4 regions of the Oceanobacillus sp. FSL W7-1293 genome follow, and region 2 is predicted to be linked to each of the others. Evidence: riboswitches for the same ligand, from Rfam matches in the RefSeq annotation. Region 2 holds a riboswitch; each other region holds the start of a gene.
The links. Region 2 has a riboswitch for S-adenosylmethionine ahead of MKY65_RS11175 (carboxymuconolactone decarboxylase family protein). Riboswitches for the same ligand answer to the same signal wherever they lie in the genome.
Positions count from the first base shown of each region.

Region 1: another riboswitch for S-adenosylmethionine. It lies ahead of MKY65_RS21325 (O-acetylhomoserine aminocarboxypropyltransferase/cysteine synthase family protein); the one in region 2 lies ahead of MKY65_RS11175 (carboxymuconolactone decarboxylase family protein).
Region 3: another riboswitch for S-adenosylmethionine. It lies ahead of MKY65_RS03870 (homocysteine S-methyltransferase family protein); the one in region 2 lies ahead of MKY65_RS11175 (carboxymuconolactone decarboxylase family protein).
Region 4: another riboswitch for S-adenosylmethionine. It lies ahead of MKY65_RS21705 (iron-containing alcohol dehydrogenase family protein); the one in region 2 lies ahead of MKY65_RS11175 (carboxymuconolactone decarboxylase family protein).

Region 1 covers NZ_CP150212.1:4,428,977-4,432,725, reverse strand. Annotated here, with positions in the region: gene MKY65_RS21325 (O-acetylhomoserine aminocarboxypropyltransferase/cysteine synthase family protein) at 6-1,664, opposite strand; SAM riboswitch class I at 1,759-1,857, opposite strand; gene rarD (EamA family transporter RarD) at 2,053-2,964, opposite strand; gene megL (methionine gamma-lyase) at 3,215-3,749, shown strand, end outside.
Region 2 covers NZ_CP150212.1:2,274,817-2,278,565, forward strand. Annotated here, with positions in the region: gene MKY65_RS11170 (acyl-CoA carboxylase subunit beta) at 1-903, shown strand, start outside; SAM riboswitch class I at 1,242-1,353, shown strand; gene MKY65_RS11175 (carboxymuconolactone decarboxylase family protein) at 1,574-2,242, shown strand; gene MKY65_RS11180 (LLM class flavin-dependent oxidoreductase) at 2,466-3,749, shown strand, end outside.
Region 3 covers NZ_CP150212.1:778,291-782,039, forward strand. Annotated here, with positions in the region: gene MKY65_RS03860 (YitT family protein) at 149-1,009, shown strand; gene MKY65_RS03865 (hypothetical protein) at 1,279-1,581, opposite strand; SAM riboswitch class I at 1,983-2,083, shown strand; gene MKY65_RS03870 (homocysteine S-methyltransferase family protein) at 2,200-3,252, shown strand; gene MKY65_RS03875 (cyclase family protein) at 3,276-3,749, shown strand, end outside.
Region 4 covers NZ_CP150212.1:4,518,270-4,522,018, forward strand. Annotated here, with positions in the region: gene MKY65_RS21690 (YibE/F family protein) at 1-625, shown strand, start outside; gene MKY65_RS21695 (YolD-like family protein) at 702-977, opposite strand; gene MKY65_RS21700 (hypothetical protein) at 974-1,189, opposite strand; SAM riboswitch class I at 1,442-1,558, shown strand; gene MKY65_RS21705 (iron-containing alcohol dehydrogenase family protein) at 1,656-2,756, shown strand; gene MKY65_RS21710 (MetQ/NlpA family ABC transporter substrate-binding protein) at 2,779-3,594, shown strand; gene MKY65_RS21715 (glutathione ABC transporter substrate-binding protein) at 3,652-3,749, shown strand, end outside.

The sequences.
Region 1 (3,749 bases), 2.2 Mb from region 2:
TGTATTTAACGTCCGGAGCTGCGTAATTCAAGAGCAAATTGCACCGGCTGAACGGTTGAAAGAATAAACACTTCAGATGATACTTCAGGAGCGGAAGCTGTGAATAAAATCGTACCCTGATAAGCTGCATTTTCTTCTGGAGTCTGTTTACCTTCCTGCAGCCATATTGCATCAGCTCCTGTTAATATATCTGTTGTCACCTCATCGATATCTGCCGCAGGAATCACCTCATAGCCTAATTTATAGAGAGGAACAATTTCTTCGTCCGCGATGCCGACAGTAATAATCCGCTTTTTGCGGACGCCTTCGCTGCGGTCAAATGGGGATTGAAGTAAATTTTGCACTGCTATTTCCTCGGCTGATTTTTGATTGCCTTGTGATTTTCCTGTTGCTTTATCAATGGCCTGGTCCAAGTCAGCTACAATATCGTCAAATGACTCTAAACCAACGGATAAACGGACCAATTCTTCCGTCGTACCGCTTTTTGCCAAGTCCTCATCCGTCAATTGCTGATGGGTTGTAGAAGCAGGGTGGATAATAAGTGATTTGGCATCCCCCACATTGGCGACATGAGACCAGAGCTGCACATTATCGATTAAGGTGCGGCCTGCTTCTCGTCCGCCTTCAATACCAAATGTAATAACCGACCCAAAACCGCCTTTTAAATATTTTTTAGCAAGCTGATGGGAAGGATGTGATTCCAGCCCCGGGTAGTTGATCCATTCTACAGCAGGGTGATTTTCCAGATAAGCTGCTATTTTTTCCGCATTTTCGCTATGCTTCCTGATGCGTAAGTGTAAAGTTTCCAGGCCTTGCAGTAATAAAAAGGCATTTTGCGGACTTAGCGCAGGTCCGATATCACGTAATAATTGGACGCGCAGCTTGGTTATAAATGCAGCAGGACCTAAATCCGCATATTTTAAGCCATTATAGCTCTCATCCGGCTCGATAAAATCAGGGAATTTATCATTATTCCAATCAAATCTGCCGCTGTCGACAACGACACCGCCGATGGTTGTGCCATGTCCGCCAATCCATTTCGTGGCGGAGTGAACCACAATATCCGCGCCCCAGGTTAACGGCTTGGCAAAATAAGGGGCAAATGTATTATCAATAATTAAAGGAATGCCATGATTATGAGCAATATCAGCCACCGTTTCGACATCAAAAACATATAAACTTGGATTAGTGATGATTTCTCCAAATATTGCTTTTGTTTTATCTGTAATCGCAGCCTCAATAGCCTCCGGGTCTGTTCCATCTACAAATTTTACATTGATTCCATAACGGGGGAGCGTGTTGGCAAATAAGTTATACGTCCCGCCATATAGATTGCTGTCCGCGATAATTTCATCACCGGCACGGGTGATATTTAAAATCGCCATCGTAATAGCTGCCATCCCGGAAGCTAGACCTAAAGCGCCGACTCCGTCTTCTAATTGCGCAATCCGCTGCTCAAATGTATCTACCGTCGGATTCATAATTCGAGTATAAATATTACCTGGCTCTGCTAATCCAAATAAGTTTTGTGCATGCTCTGTATCGCGAAAAACATAAGAGGTTGTTTGATAGATTGGAACAGCACGAGATCCGGTTGCCGGGTCTGGAACCTGCCCCCCGTGTAACAAAATCGTTTCGTCTTGCTGTACTGGATAGTTTGACATTGTATTTCCTCCCTTTTTATTGAGAACACTCTTTTACCTGAAAAAAAGCTCTCTTCTAAAATGAAGAGAGCTCTGATAACTGACTTAGAACCCTCTCTTATCTTTCAGATGATATATCTGTAGGATGGAGCACCTGAATGTTCAAGTTGCCGGGCTTCACAGGGCCTATTCCCTCCGCCGCTCTTCATAAGAGATTCTGCTAAATATTTTGAAATTACTTGCGAGTATATAGTTTTAAAGGATAAAAGTCAAGTGTTTTACTAGGGATTAATAGATAAAATAAAGTGAACCTTCCTTCAGGAGGATTTCTTTCATCCTCACTGAAGAAACTATCACAAGAGTATGACCTAAAGGCCCTTGAACGAACCAGGCCCTTACTGGCTGAAAACTATGCCTTTCTTCTTTTTCTCCGCGGTGCGTCCCGATAAATACTGGCCATATAGATAATAAGTGCAGCCCAAATCAAAGCAAAAGTAATCATATGATGTACCGTAAAGGTTTCATTATATAGAAATACCCCCAGAAAGAACATAATTGTTGGTGCTACATATTGCAAAAAACCAACCATTGCCAATGGAATCCGTTTGGCACCTGCAGCAAACAGCAGTAAAGGTATTGCTGTAACACCGCCCGCGCCTATGAGTAAAAGATTGTCCGCTGCAAACAAAGGAGAAAAAGTAAAAGATCCTTCTGACGGAACAAATAGTAAATACAATAGAGCGATTGGAGCCACCACAAGTGTTTCAATAGTAAGTCCATACATTGCATGCAGATGGAGTGTTTTTTTAATCAATCCATAAAAGCCAAAGGTGATGGCCAATAACAGCGAAATCCAAGGAAATACGCCATAGCTGAGCGTTAAATAAACCACTCCGATGCCGGCAAGAAGAAACGATAAGACTTGACCTTTCGTTGTCTTCTCTTTCAGTACAAAGACCGCTAATAAAATACTGATTAAAGGATTGATATAATAGCCTAAGCTGGCCTGCAGGACATGCCCATGCTGTACCGAAAAAATAAATAGAAACCAGTTGATAGATATAACGATAGAAGCTGTAATGATAGCGATGGTTTTCTTCTTATCTTTTTTCAGCTCGTGGACCGTTTCAATCAGCTCACGCCAATTACCTGTCACCAGTACTAAAAAAATCATGAAAATTAAGCTCCAGACAATCCGGTGGGCTAGTACTTCACCAGCTGGAACATGTTCAAGAAACTTCCAATAGATTGGAAATATTCCCCATAATAAATAAGCAGCAAAGGTAATAACCGCTCCCTGTTGTAAAGATTTATCCTCCATTATCCATTCCTGCCTTCTAAAAAAAATTAAACTAAAACCAATATTAAAACTTTATGAGGAAGGAAGCAATAACTTTTAAATAATGTATTCCGTAAAACGAAGCTTCATGGAGATGGAGCTTTGTTTTCTTTGTATGAAATATTAGATATTTTTTTGAGCCGGAAACATTTCCAACAGCACAGGAATACTTTATCATGAAGAGAGAGACTTATCTGAATTATTACCTTTATCAGGATCGGGGAGAATATAAATGAGCAAAAAGTTTAAACATATGGAAACAGCAATGATTCATGAAGGGTACGATTCCAAAGAGCTGCTTGGCAGTTTAACACCGCCCATTTTTCAAACATCTACATTTACCTTTGACACAGCGGAGCAGGGGGCGGCCCGTTTTGCTGGAGAGGAAGAAGGACATGTCTATACGCGTGTCAGCAACCCGACCGTGCAAATACTGGAACAAAAGCTGGCCGCATTGGAAAAGGCGGAAAAAGGACTGGCATTTGCCTCGGGGATGGCTGCCATATCTGCCGTTTTGATTGCACTCACCAAAGCAAATGACCATATTATCTGCTCGTCCGGGCTATACGGCTGTACCTTTGGACTGTTATCGATGATGGATAAAAAATATAATATCCAGACAGATTATATAGCTATGACGGATGTGGAGAGTATAGAGGGAAAAATCAGGCCAGAAACAAAGGTTTTTTATATTGAAACGCCGATTAACCCGACAATGGAAGTAATTGATTTGAAATTAGTGATTGATATTGCTAAGCGGCATAATA
Region 2 (3,749 bases):
AAAATGCACTGTACGACCTCAGGAGTGGGCGATGTTTTAGTGGATACCGAAGAAGAAGCGATTCAATTTGCACAGAAGTACTTAACGTATTTTCCTGCTAATTTTCGTGAGAAGCCAAAAAAAGCAGCATCTGTAGAACCAAAAAGCTTTGATAAGCCAATCAGCGAAATTATTCCAGATAATCAAAATGCTGCATTTGACATGTATGAACTGATTGACCGTACGATCGATGAAGGCAGTTTTTGTGAAATAAAAAAGCGGTTTGCTCCAGAACTAATTACTGGGCTGGCCCGCATCGACGGTCAAAGTATAGGAATCATCGCCAATCAGCCGCGTGTCAAGGGAGGCGTTCTTTTTACTGATTCAGCAGATAAAGCAGCAAAGTTTATCCAATTATGTGATGCGTTTGAAATTCCGCTGCTGTTCTTAACGGATGTACCAGGATTTATGATTGGAACAAGAGTGGAGAAACAGGGAATTATCCGCCATGGAGCCAAAATGCTATTTGCAATGAGTGAAGTAACGGTACCTAAAATTTCTGTTATTGTTCGAAAGGCTTATGGAGCTGGTCTATACGCGATGTCAGGACCTGCTTTCGACCCGGATTGCTGCTTAGCCTTTCCGAATGCACAAATTGCTGTTATGGGACCGGAAGCAGCAGTGAATGCAGTAGAAGCAAATAAAATCGCTCAGCTTCCTGAAGAAGAAAGAGAGGCATATATCGCAGAGAAGCAGGCCTCCTATAAAGAGAATATTGATATTTATCGCTTAGCTTCCGAAATGATTATTGATGATATTATTGATCCAGATCATCTTCGGAGCGAGCTGACAAGACGTTTTACCATTTATCAGAATAAGAAAAAGCAATTTACCGAGAGAAAACATGGGGTATATCCTGTGTAGGCGAATAAGAAAACGCTTAGACCAATAGGGGCTAGGCGTTTTTTATGAAGCGTATAAAAACATTTATTTAACCATAATAATATTATGTAAACTATAATTTGTGTTTCGAACTGATTTCAAAAAAACTTGCTCAGATTGACCAATACCAAAATCTATGGTTGGAAAATATAATTAAAAGTGTTAAAACGACTAATGGCCGCTTACAGTAAAATTATTTTTACTCGCATCATCGATAGGTTTTGGTAAGGAACCACTTAATTTAATTAAAATTTCCGCTTGACACATTTTTTAGAATTCGATAGTATATGAAGAAATCTTAAAAAACTAAATAATGTAATTCCTTATCAAGAGCCGGGGGAGGAACTGGTCCTGTAATCCCGCAGCAACCATTACTTAAAACACAGTAAAATGGTGCTAATTCCAGCAAGCTTTTCACTTGGGAGATGAGGCAGTGTATAAAAAAACCTCTTCTCATTGGAAAGGGTTTTTTTCATTTTAAACAATGATAGGGAGGGAATAATTTCAATGGTATAAGTATGACTAAAACCGAGTAATTAGATAGGTAAAGTTTAATTATTGCTGGAGTTGTACGAAAATAAGCGAAATGAGCTTACAGTTTTTATGATTTTATGACAAACAAAAAACAAAAATTTTAAATGTATGAGGAGAGATTTCATTGACTAAAACAGATAGTTTATATCAAAAATCTTATTTTAACCGGATAACAGAATTAAAAGAATATGCGCCTGAAGCATTTCGAACTTTTTTTGCTTTTAACGACAAGGCATTGGCTGAGGGAAATTTATCAGTTAAATTAAAGGAATTAATTGCGGTAGCCGTAGCACACATTACTGGATGCCCGTACTGCATTGATTTACACGTGGGGAATGCTAAAAAGAATAATGCTGATAAAGAGGAAGTAACAGAGGCCATTTTTGTTGCAACAGCTCTAAAGGCTGGTTTAGCAGTTGCTCATGGTGTGAATGCGCTAAATGCGTTTGATGAAGAGGAAAAAGACGAGCTGTACAAAGCATCCTATTTTAATAGATTAACAGAATTTGGTGACATTGATGCGGGTACATTCAAGGCATTTGCTGCTTTTGATCATAAATCCATTAAAGCAGGAAAATTGTCCGAAAAGGAAAAAGAACTTATCGCGGTGGCATCAGCACACACTACAGGCTGCCCTTATTGCATTGACCTGCATACGAAAAATGCCAAAAAAACAGGGTCCAGTCTAGAGGAAATATCAGAAGCTATTTTTGTAGCAGCTGCTTTAAAAGCTGGCTCAGCAGTGGCACATAGTGTAAATGCCTTAAATGCTTTCGATGAATCATAAGTAAGCAGCAATCAAAAGAGGGTAGGGTCAACACCAAAATCAATGGTTGTCTAAATCAAATAAAGAGAAACTTTAATCAGTAGCGGTCGCGTTAACCTGACAACATTGGTAATCGCAGTCTCAGTCCCAGCCAGTTACACTACGATAAAATCTAGCTTACAATCATAGATTTTGGTGAAGCGGTCAAGATGAAAATTTATGAGAAAAGGAGTTTATCGAAACGATGACTAAACAAATTCACCTGAATGGATTTATTCAAAATTCACCTTCCCCTCACTCGACAGGATTATGGAAGCATGAAAAGGACGAGGGGACAAAACATAATGACCTGTCATATTGGACAGAAACAGCAAAAATCCTGGAACGCGGAAAATTTGATGCCATGTTTATTGCCGATGTGCTTGGAACCTACAGTGTATATGGAAATAGTCATGAAGCAGCTGTCCGGCATGCTGTGCAGCTTCCGGCTCATGACCCGTTGATTCCGATTTCTGCGATGGCTGCTGTAACTGAAAATCTCGGCTTTGCGCCAACTATTTCTGCTACATATGCACAACCATACGCGCTGGCAAGGCAGCTATCAACATTAGATCATTTAACGAATGGAAGGGTTGCCTGGAATGTGGTGACTTCTTATTTAGAAAGTGAGGCAGTCAATCTGGGTCTTTCCAGCCGTCTTCCTAAAGAACAGCGTTATGACCGAGCAGATGAATTTCTTGAAGTTGTCTATAAGCTTTGGGAGCACAGCTGGGAAGACGATGCTGTTGTTTATGATGGTGCGAATGATACATTTGCACATCCGGACAAAGTTCGATTGATCGATCATGAAGGTGAATTTTTCAAAGTTCCTGGTCCACATTTGGTTGAACCTTCTCCGCAGCGTACTCCTGTTTTATTCCAGGCGGGAGCTTCACCAAAAGGAAGAGATTTTGCAGCCAAACATGCAGAGGCGGTTTTCACCAAAAATCATTCGCTGGATGCATTAAAGGCCTATGTTGCAGATATTCGGAAACGAACACAGGAACAGGGAAGAGACCAGCGGGATATATTTGTTTTTCCAATGATTTTGCCAATCATTGGAGCAACGGAGGAAGAAGCGCTGGCGAAATATAAAGATTTAACGGATCATGTCAGCTATGAAGGTACTGCATCTCTTCTTTCCGGACATACAGGAATCGATTTTTCAAAATATGATCCGGATCAGTATATTGAAGATATACAGACAGAAGCAGTGCAAGGAAATCTGGATATGTATACAAAAGATCCGAATAAGAAATGGACATTGTGGGAAGCGGTCAAAAATCATGGACTCGGTAATGGTACAGTGAAATTTATCGGGACGCCTGAACAAATCGCGGATCGAATGGAAGAATGGGCAGTTGAAGGTGATGTCGATGGATTCAATATCGCGCAGACATACTCTCCAGATACATTTCGGGAATTTGTGGATCTAGTTGTTCCTGAATTGCAAAAACGAGGCATTTACCGGACTGAATATGAAGGAAAG
Region 3 (3,749 bases), 1.5 Mb from region 2:
ATTATTATTATTGGAAAAAGCTATCTGTATGAGGTTATTTTATGTGAAATAAGGAAATCTAAGCGTGAGAAGAAATATCATCAGGAGATTAACAGGATAGCTGGTTTTACACTGCAGCAAGAATGCAACAGAAAGAAGGAAGGGTTCGATGAGCAAAGCACAATCAAAAACATCACGAAAAGCAATGATTTTTGCAAGAGGATTAATTATTATCATTGGCGGATTTATTACAGCATATGGACTAGAGGCAGTATTGATTCCGAATAGCGTTTCCGATGGCGGTGTTACAGGTCTTAGTATTGTTGGATCACAATGGACAGGGGCTCCGTTGGGGCTTTTGATCGCTATCTTAAATATTCCGTTTATTTATTTAGGTTATAAGCAAGTCGGTAAGAATTTTGCAATCCTCTCTATTCTTGGGATTGCTTCTCTGGCTATAAGTACAAGCCTGATGCATCATATCCCGACGATTATTGAAATTGAAGGAGATACCCTGCTGGTTACTGTAGTCGGCGGGATTATTATTGGATTTGGTATGGGGCTGGCACTTCGTAATGGCGGCGCATTAGATGGTATTGACATGCTGGCTGTATTATTATCACGCAGGCTTCCTTTTGGAACGAGTGATTTAATCTTGTTCCTTAATTTATTCGTATTTATCGTAGTGTCCACCGTATTTGGATTAAGAGGAGCGCTGATGTCCGGTATTGCTTATTACATTGCTTCAAAAGTCATTCATATCATTGAAGAAGGATTAAGCAGCACAAAAGCAGTTTATATTATTACCGAGCGTGCTGATGAAATGATGAAAGAAATTGGCGAACGGCTGGGGAGAGGCTGTACTTTACAACATGTGGAGGGCGGCTATTCGAAAAAGGAATTTAAACAGATAAAATGTGTGATAACCCGGCTGGAAGAAAGTAAAATGAAAGAAACGATTCAAGATGTTGATTCGACTTCATTTGTAACCGTCTATGATGTGACAGAAGTACGTGGCGGCAATTTTTAATAAACGATAAACGAAAAAAAGGCAGTCAATGAGCAAATTTCATTGACTGCCTTTTTTATATCATAGGGCAGAAAATATTCTTGTACGAAGGGTGCTATTATAGTTTAGGATTTTGCTCTAAATATATCAGTAACTGCATGAAACACTTCAATACCTTGGTAAGTGAATACGGACAATGCAGTCAGTGAAAAGAATCCAATAACAATTAATCTGAAAATCATCATAATTTTTGCCTCCTCTTTTGATTTTTAATTTAGATCAAAAGAGGCTTAAATCACGAAATTCGATTGATAGAAAACGGGCGTCAGCAGCTGTTTGGTACGTATGATTCGTACAACCGTTGTAAATAAGCACGGACTGCCTAATAAGAACAGTGTAATAATTAATATTGGATTAGCTATAAAGGATTTATCTGACTGATCATTTCCGCCAATGCCCAAATCCTGTGACGCGTGATTATCAATTAGCACATTCTGATCGGTGAGAACGTAGCTGTGATGTACACCTGAGAATAGTTGTGTCATTGGTAAAATGATAATCATTAAAGCAATCATCAAATATCTATTCAACATCTACGCCCCCTTCCGTATTTTAATATATATAGTAATCAGTTTAATTTCCTTAGGGAAAAACTTAATTATACCAGTATTGGTAAATGAATTCAATATATTATCAAATCGTTTTTAGATTTAATTTGTATTATATGCTTATTTTTCAGGTGTGTCTACACTTTTTGAACATTTTATGAATTTTTCTTTATAAAAAGAATATACCTTATTTTTACTAAAATTAAACATGAAATCGGAGATATGAAGTTATCGCTGCGTGGAACATATATTTCTCTAATATATGAAAAGCTTATCAGGATAATTCAAACCAGTTCAAAAAACGCTTAAATATTTTTAAAATTTCTTATTGACATGGAATTCAAATAGATATATAGTTATCTACAACAAATAAATAGCAATACATTTTCTTATCCAGAGAGGTGGAGGGACTGGCCCTTCGAAGCCTCGGCAACAGACTTATAAAAGAACTGTGCCAATTCCAGTAGCGTTAGCTAGCAGATAAGAAGAGACATTGATATCGTACTCAAAACCTCTTCTTTCTGAAAGAAGAGGTTTTTTTCGTGTCTACATCGACTTATCAGCGGCGAACCAAAAATAAAAGTTTACAGGAGGAATGGAACGATGGCGAAAAGAAGTTTGGAAGAGCGATTAAAGCAAGGAACAGTTATTGCAGGGGAAGGATATTTATTTGAACTGGAGCGCAGAGGTTATTTGCAGGCGGGATCTTTTGTACCCGAGGTAGCGTTGGATAATCCGGAAACGCTAAAGGCTGTTTATCGTGATTACATGAAAGCAGGTTCCGATGTGGTGCTTGCCTTTACATACAATGCACATCGTGAAAAAATGCGCATTATCGGTAAAGAGGACTTATTGGAGCCTCTAAATAGAAACGCTATTAAGTTAGCGAAGGAAGTAGCAAAGGAACATCCGACAGAGGAAGCTCTGGTTGCAGGAAATATATCGAACACCAATATTTTTAATCCGGAAGATCAGGAATCCAAGGATAAAGTCAGAGCCATGTTCAATGAAATGGTGTCATGGTGTAAGGATGAGGATGTTGACTATATTAACGGAGAAACTTTTTATTACCATGAAGAAGCATTGATTGCTTTAGAGGAAATTAAAAAATATGATTTACCGGCAGTTATTACCTTGGGATTAATGGGTGAAAACATTTTACGTGATGGTTACACAGTGGAAGAGTCATGTAAGATTTTAGAAGATAACGGCGCCTTGGTTGTTGGGATGAATTGTTTCCGCGGGCCGGACACGATGCAGCCATATTTAGAAAAGATTCGGGACAAAGTAGACGGGCACGTTGGAGCATTGCCGATTCCATACCGGACAACAGAAGAGAATCCGACCTTCTTTAACTTGCCGGATGGAGGATGCAGCTGTCATTTACCAACGGAAACAACCTTCCCGACTTCTCTGGACCCGCTATATCATAATCGTTATGAGCTGGCAGAATGGGCGAAACAAGCGCATAGCATCGGCGTGAATTATATCGGTTTATGCTGTGGAGCTTCACCGGCAATGCTGCGTGCGGTTGCGGAGGCTGTCGGCATCGAAACAATTAATTCAATTTATTCTCCAGATATGCATAAACACTTTTTATTTGGCGAAGACGAAACATTGCAGGATCATATTACAGATTACAAAACAAAAGCGTAAAACAATATATTGGGAGGCGGCTTATCGTGACAGTTACCAAAGAAAATGAAATCTTAGATGCGTTAGAAACACTAAAATCAAAAACATGGGTAGATTTAACACATACATTCGGACCAAGTTCGCCGCATTTTGCCGCATTTAAAGATGCGGAGTTTGAAGCATTATATACGCATGATGACGGTTTTTTTGCACAGCAGTTCAGTGTTTCCGGACAATATGGCACGCATATTGATGCACCTATTCATTTTGTTCGTGATCAGCGCTATTTAGAGGAGCTGGGTTTAAAAGAAGTTGTCCTCCCAATCGTTGTGATTGATAAATCAGAAGCAGTCAGAGAAAACCATGATTATATTTTAACGGTGGAGGACATTTTAGCTTTTGAAGAGGTGCATGGGAAAATTGAAGCGGACACATTTGTCGCTTTACGGACAGATTGGAGCAAGCGCTGGCCGGATAAAGAAGCGTTTGAGAATAAGGATGAGAATGGAGACAGTCAT
Region 4 (3,749 bases), 2.2 Mb from region 2:
TATTGCGCTTATCGCATGCGGTTTTATCAGTGCAATCAGCTTGTTCTTCATCAACCGGGTAAATAATAAAACGATGCTTGCTTTCTTATCGACGATTGCAACAATGGTTATTTTAATCTTTTTCATTATTATTTTAACCGAACAATCCATGATCTATGGACTTGGGGAAGAAGAATCTGGAGAAATAACAGCTTTCAATGTGCATATTGGATTAAATTTTATTCAAATTGCTACAGCTGTGATTATTATGAGCACGATCGGGGCGATTGTAGATACTGCCATTTCAATCACCTCCCCGATGCGTGAAATCCACGACCAGAATCCGGAAATTTCCAGAAAGAATCTATTCTTAGCCGGCATTCGTATTGGCCGTGATATTCTAGGCACAAGCACAAACACGCTATTTTTCGCCTTTTTCGGAGGTTATATGGGGCTGCTCATCTGGTTTAAGGATTTAGACTACTCTCTTGGCCAAATTATAAATGCCAAAGTATTCAATGATGAAATGCTTGGAATCCTTATTTCGGGTCTTGGCATCGCTCTGGTTATTCCAATTGCTTCTCTGATGAGTGCGTATTATTTGAAGAAGCAGAAAAAGGACATCGCGTTGGATGAGCAGAAATAGGTAAAAGCAGCCATACGCTATTTATGTTTAGAAATAAGCCCGAATGATTCCGCTTGGAATACATTCGGGTTTTTATCTATAATATAAAAACGTCTATCATGTCATTAAACTTAATGATTGTAAAATCCTTACGCCCCAGCTTATCAACTATGGCTATGTGCTCGTCTTGATAGTTGATGCTGTCTATATATCCTTTTATATGATGAACATGACAGTCCTGATAGCATTTCACTTCAATAAGCAAATTATCTTTATGAGCGATAATTAATTGAAAGCAATTCTGCTTCCATTGCCGCTCATTTAACATTGTTTTTTCTTTCGTATTCCTTTCTTCCTGTACACGAATATTCAAGCCCCGACGCTCCTTTTTACACACCCTATGGATAAAATATTTTCTATCTTAAAGCTGCGCACCTGTTTTTTATAGTAACAATAAGCAAGAATCCTTTTATCATCTATACCTACGACACGAATAACACGCTGCGTTACATTGTTATGGCGGTCGATATAATAGATCATGATTTTTTCCTTTTTATCCAGAGAATGATGAAGTAATCCAATCATATTTATTCCTTCAAATAAGAACCTTTGTTCTGAACGTTTGTTCTTATTATATCAAAAAATAAGCAAGAGTAAACATGAAATAAATGGATGAATGTGTTTTAAAAGAAACAAAGGATAACCCGTTTAATTATTTGGGGTTTGGGACCAAAAATGGTGCTGATTAACATAATTAGCACGCCAGCCCCCTTGTATCAAGCTATATTTGACTTTTCTCATATTTCATATTAAAATGTATCCACAGTTACATAAGAACTCTTATTGAGAGTGGCGGAGGGACTGGCCCGATGAAGCCCGGCAACCTTTCTAGAACTCGTTCTAAAAAAGGTGCTAAATCCTGCAAAGTGCATACTGTGCTTTGGAAAATAAGAGAGGACGTTTCGTAAATGAACTTATTCAACCTCTCTAGAACAAAATAGAGAGGTTTTTTATGTAGCATTTAAACACATGTAAAAGGGGATATCTTACCATGCAAACAGTTACTGTAAAGGGGTCGCCCAGCCATTATCAAATCGGTGACGGTTCTCTGGAATATCTGGTAGAAAATCTGAATGACTTGCGGGTGAAGCGGATTGCTGTAGTTGCCGGGCGGACTGCTTGGGAAAAAGCAAAACCGTATCTTCCTTCCGCATTGCTGAACCAAATAGAGGAAAAAGATATACATACTGCAGATGGGCATTGTACCGTGGAACGAACTGACAGGCTCGCCGCGATTTATGAAGAACAGCAAATAGATGCTGTCATCGGCTTCGGCGGGGGAACTGCACTGGATATTGCCAAAGCAGCGGCTGCCAATGCGCAAATAAAAAGTATCTTAATCCCAACAATTGCCGCAACCTGCGCAGCTTGGACGCCATTAAGCGTCTTTTATCAGGAGGATGGTGCGCATTCTCATTATACAGAGTTTCCAGAGTCTAATACACTCGTAGTGGTCGAACCAGCAATTATTGCAGAAGCTCCTGTAAAATATTTAAAAGCAGGCATTGGCGATACGTTAGCTAAATTCTATGAAGCTCGCTCTCTAGTTGAAGCCTTCTACCCTGAAGGCACGCTTCCAGTCTGGCTGCAAATCTCTCAATTCGCCGCTCGTGCGTGCAAGGATATTTTGCTGGATGACAGTGAAGCAGCAATCCAAGCTTGTGAGAGCAACCAAGTCACTGATGCTCTTATTCGTGTTATCGAAGCAATTATCGCAACAGGCGGCATGGTTGGCGGCTTCGGCGGAAAAGCTGGACGAATTGCAGGTGCGCATTCCATTCATAATGGATTAACTGCCGCCCCGCAGATTGCCGATTCACTTCATGGTGAAATTGTATCCTATGGCATTTTAGCTCAGCTTGCCATCGAACAGGATAAAGCGGAGCTTACGAAGCTATTAGCTTACTATGATACATGGGGCTTCCCAACAAGATTAGCAGACTTCTCCATACATACGGATGATGAGGAACTGCTGGAAACCATAGCTAAAAAAGTCACACGGGAAGAAGAATCCATTCATTTGATGAAAGAAGAAATTAATGCAAATACCGTTATTGATGCATTTTTACAGCTTGAGAACATTACTAAATAAAAAAGAAAGTAGGAAAACCATTATGAAAAGGAAATATTTACTTCTTATTACAGCTTTATTAGTCACTTTCCTCGCTGCTTGCGGCGGAGATGAGGAAGAGAGCGGTTCAGATTTACTTGAAGATGGCGTATTGACAGTAGGTGTAACAGCCGGTCCACATGAAGAAATTGTTGAAAAAATAGCTGAAATTGCAGCAGAAGACGATTTAGAAATTGAAACAGTTGTTTTTAGTGATTATGTTATGCCGAACGTTTCACTGGATGAAGGTGAAATTGACATCAGCAGCTTCCAGACAGAGCCTTTTATGGACAGCATGGTGGAAGAAAGAGGCTTGGATATTGTGAAGGTAGCAGATACCGTTACTTTCCCGATGGGGGTTTACTCCGAATCAGTTGATTCTCTGGAGGACCTTCCTGATGGTGCAACATTAGGGCTCCCTGGCGATCCTACAAACAGTGGACGTGCTTTATTATTATTTGAACAAGCTGGTCTTATCACATTAGAAGAAGGCTTGGGTGTCAATGCAACCGTAAATGATGTGGTCGATAATCCGAAAGACCTTGAATTACTGGAATTAGATTCTGCACAAATTCCAAGACAGCTTGGAGAAGTAGATGCAGCAGCAATCAATTCAAACTTTGCAATCGAAGCAGGGCTTTCACCGAATGATGATTCGCTCTTTATCGAGCAGGATTCTACTTTCGTTAACCTAATTGCAGCTCGTACAGAAAACCAAGATGATGAAGTCGTTCAGCAATTTATTGATATTTACCATACAGACGAAGTGAAAGAATTTATTGAAGAAAACTTTGATGGCTCTGTTGTTCCAGGCTGGTAAATCTTTATTTTCAGGTAATATACTCAGACTACGATACTTAAAGGAGAAAACAGCATCATGAGAATACAGAAAAAGATATATGTACTTGCATTTATTGCTCTGTTCAGCCTGGTACTTGCCGCCTGTGCCAGTGAACCAGATGACAATGCATCCTC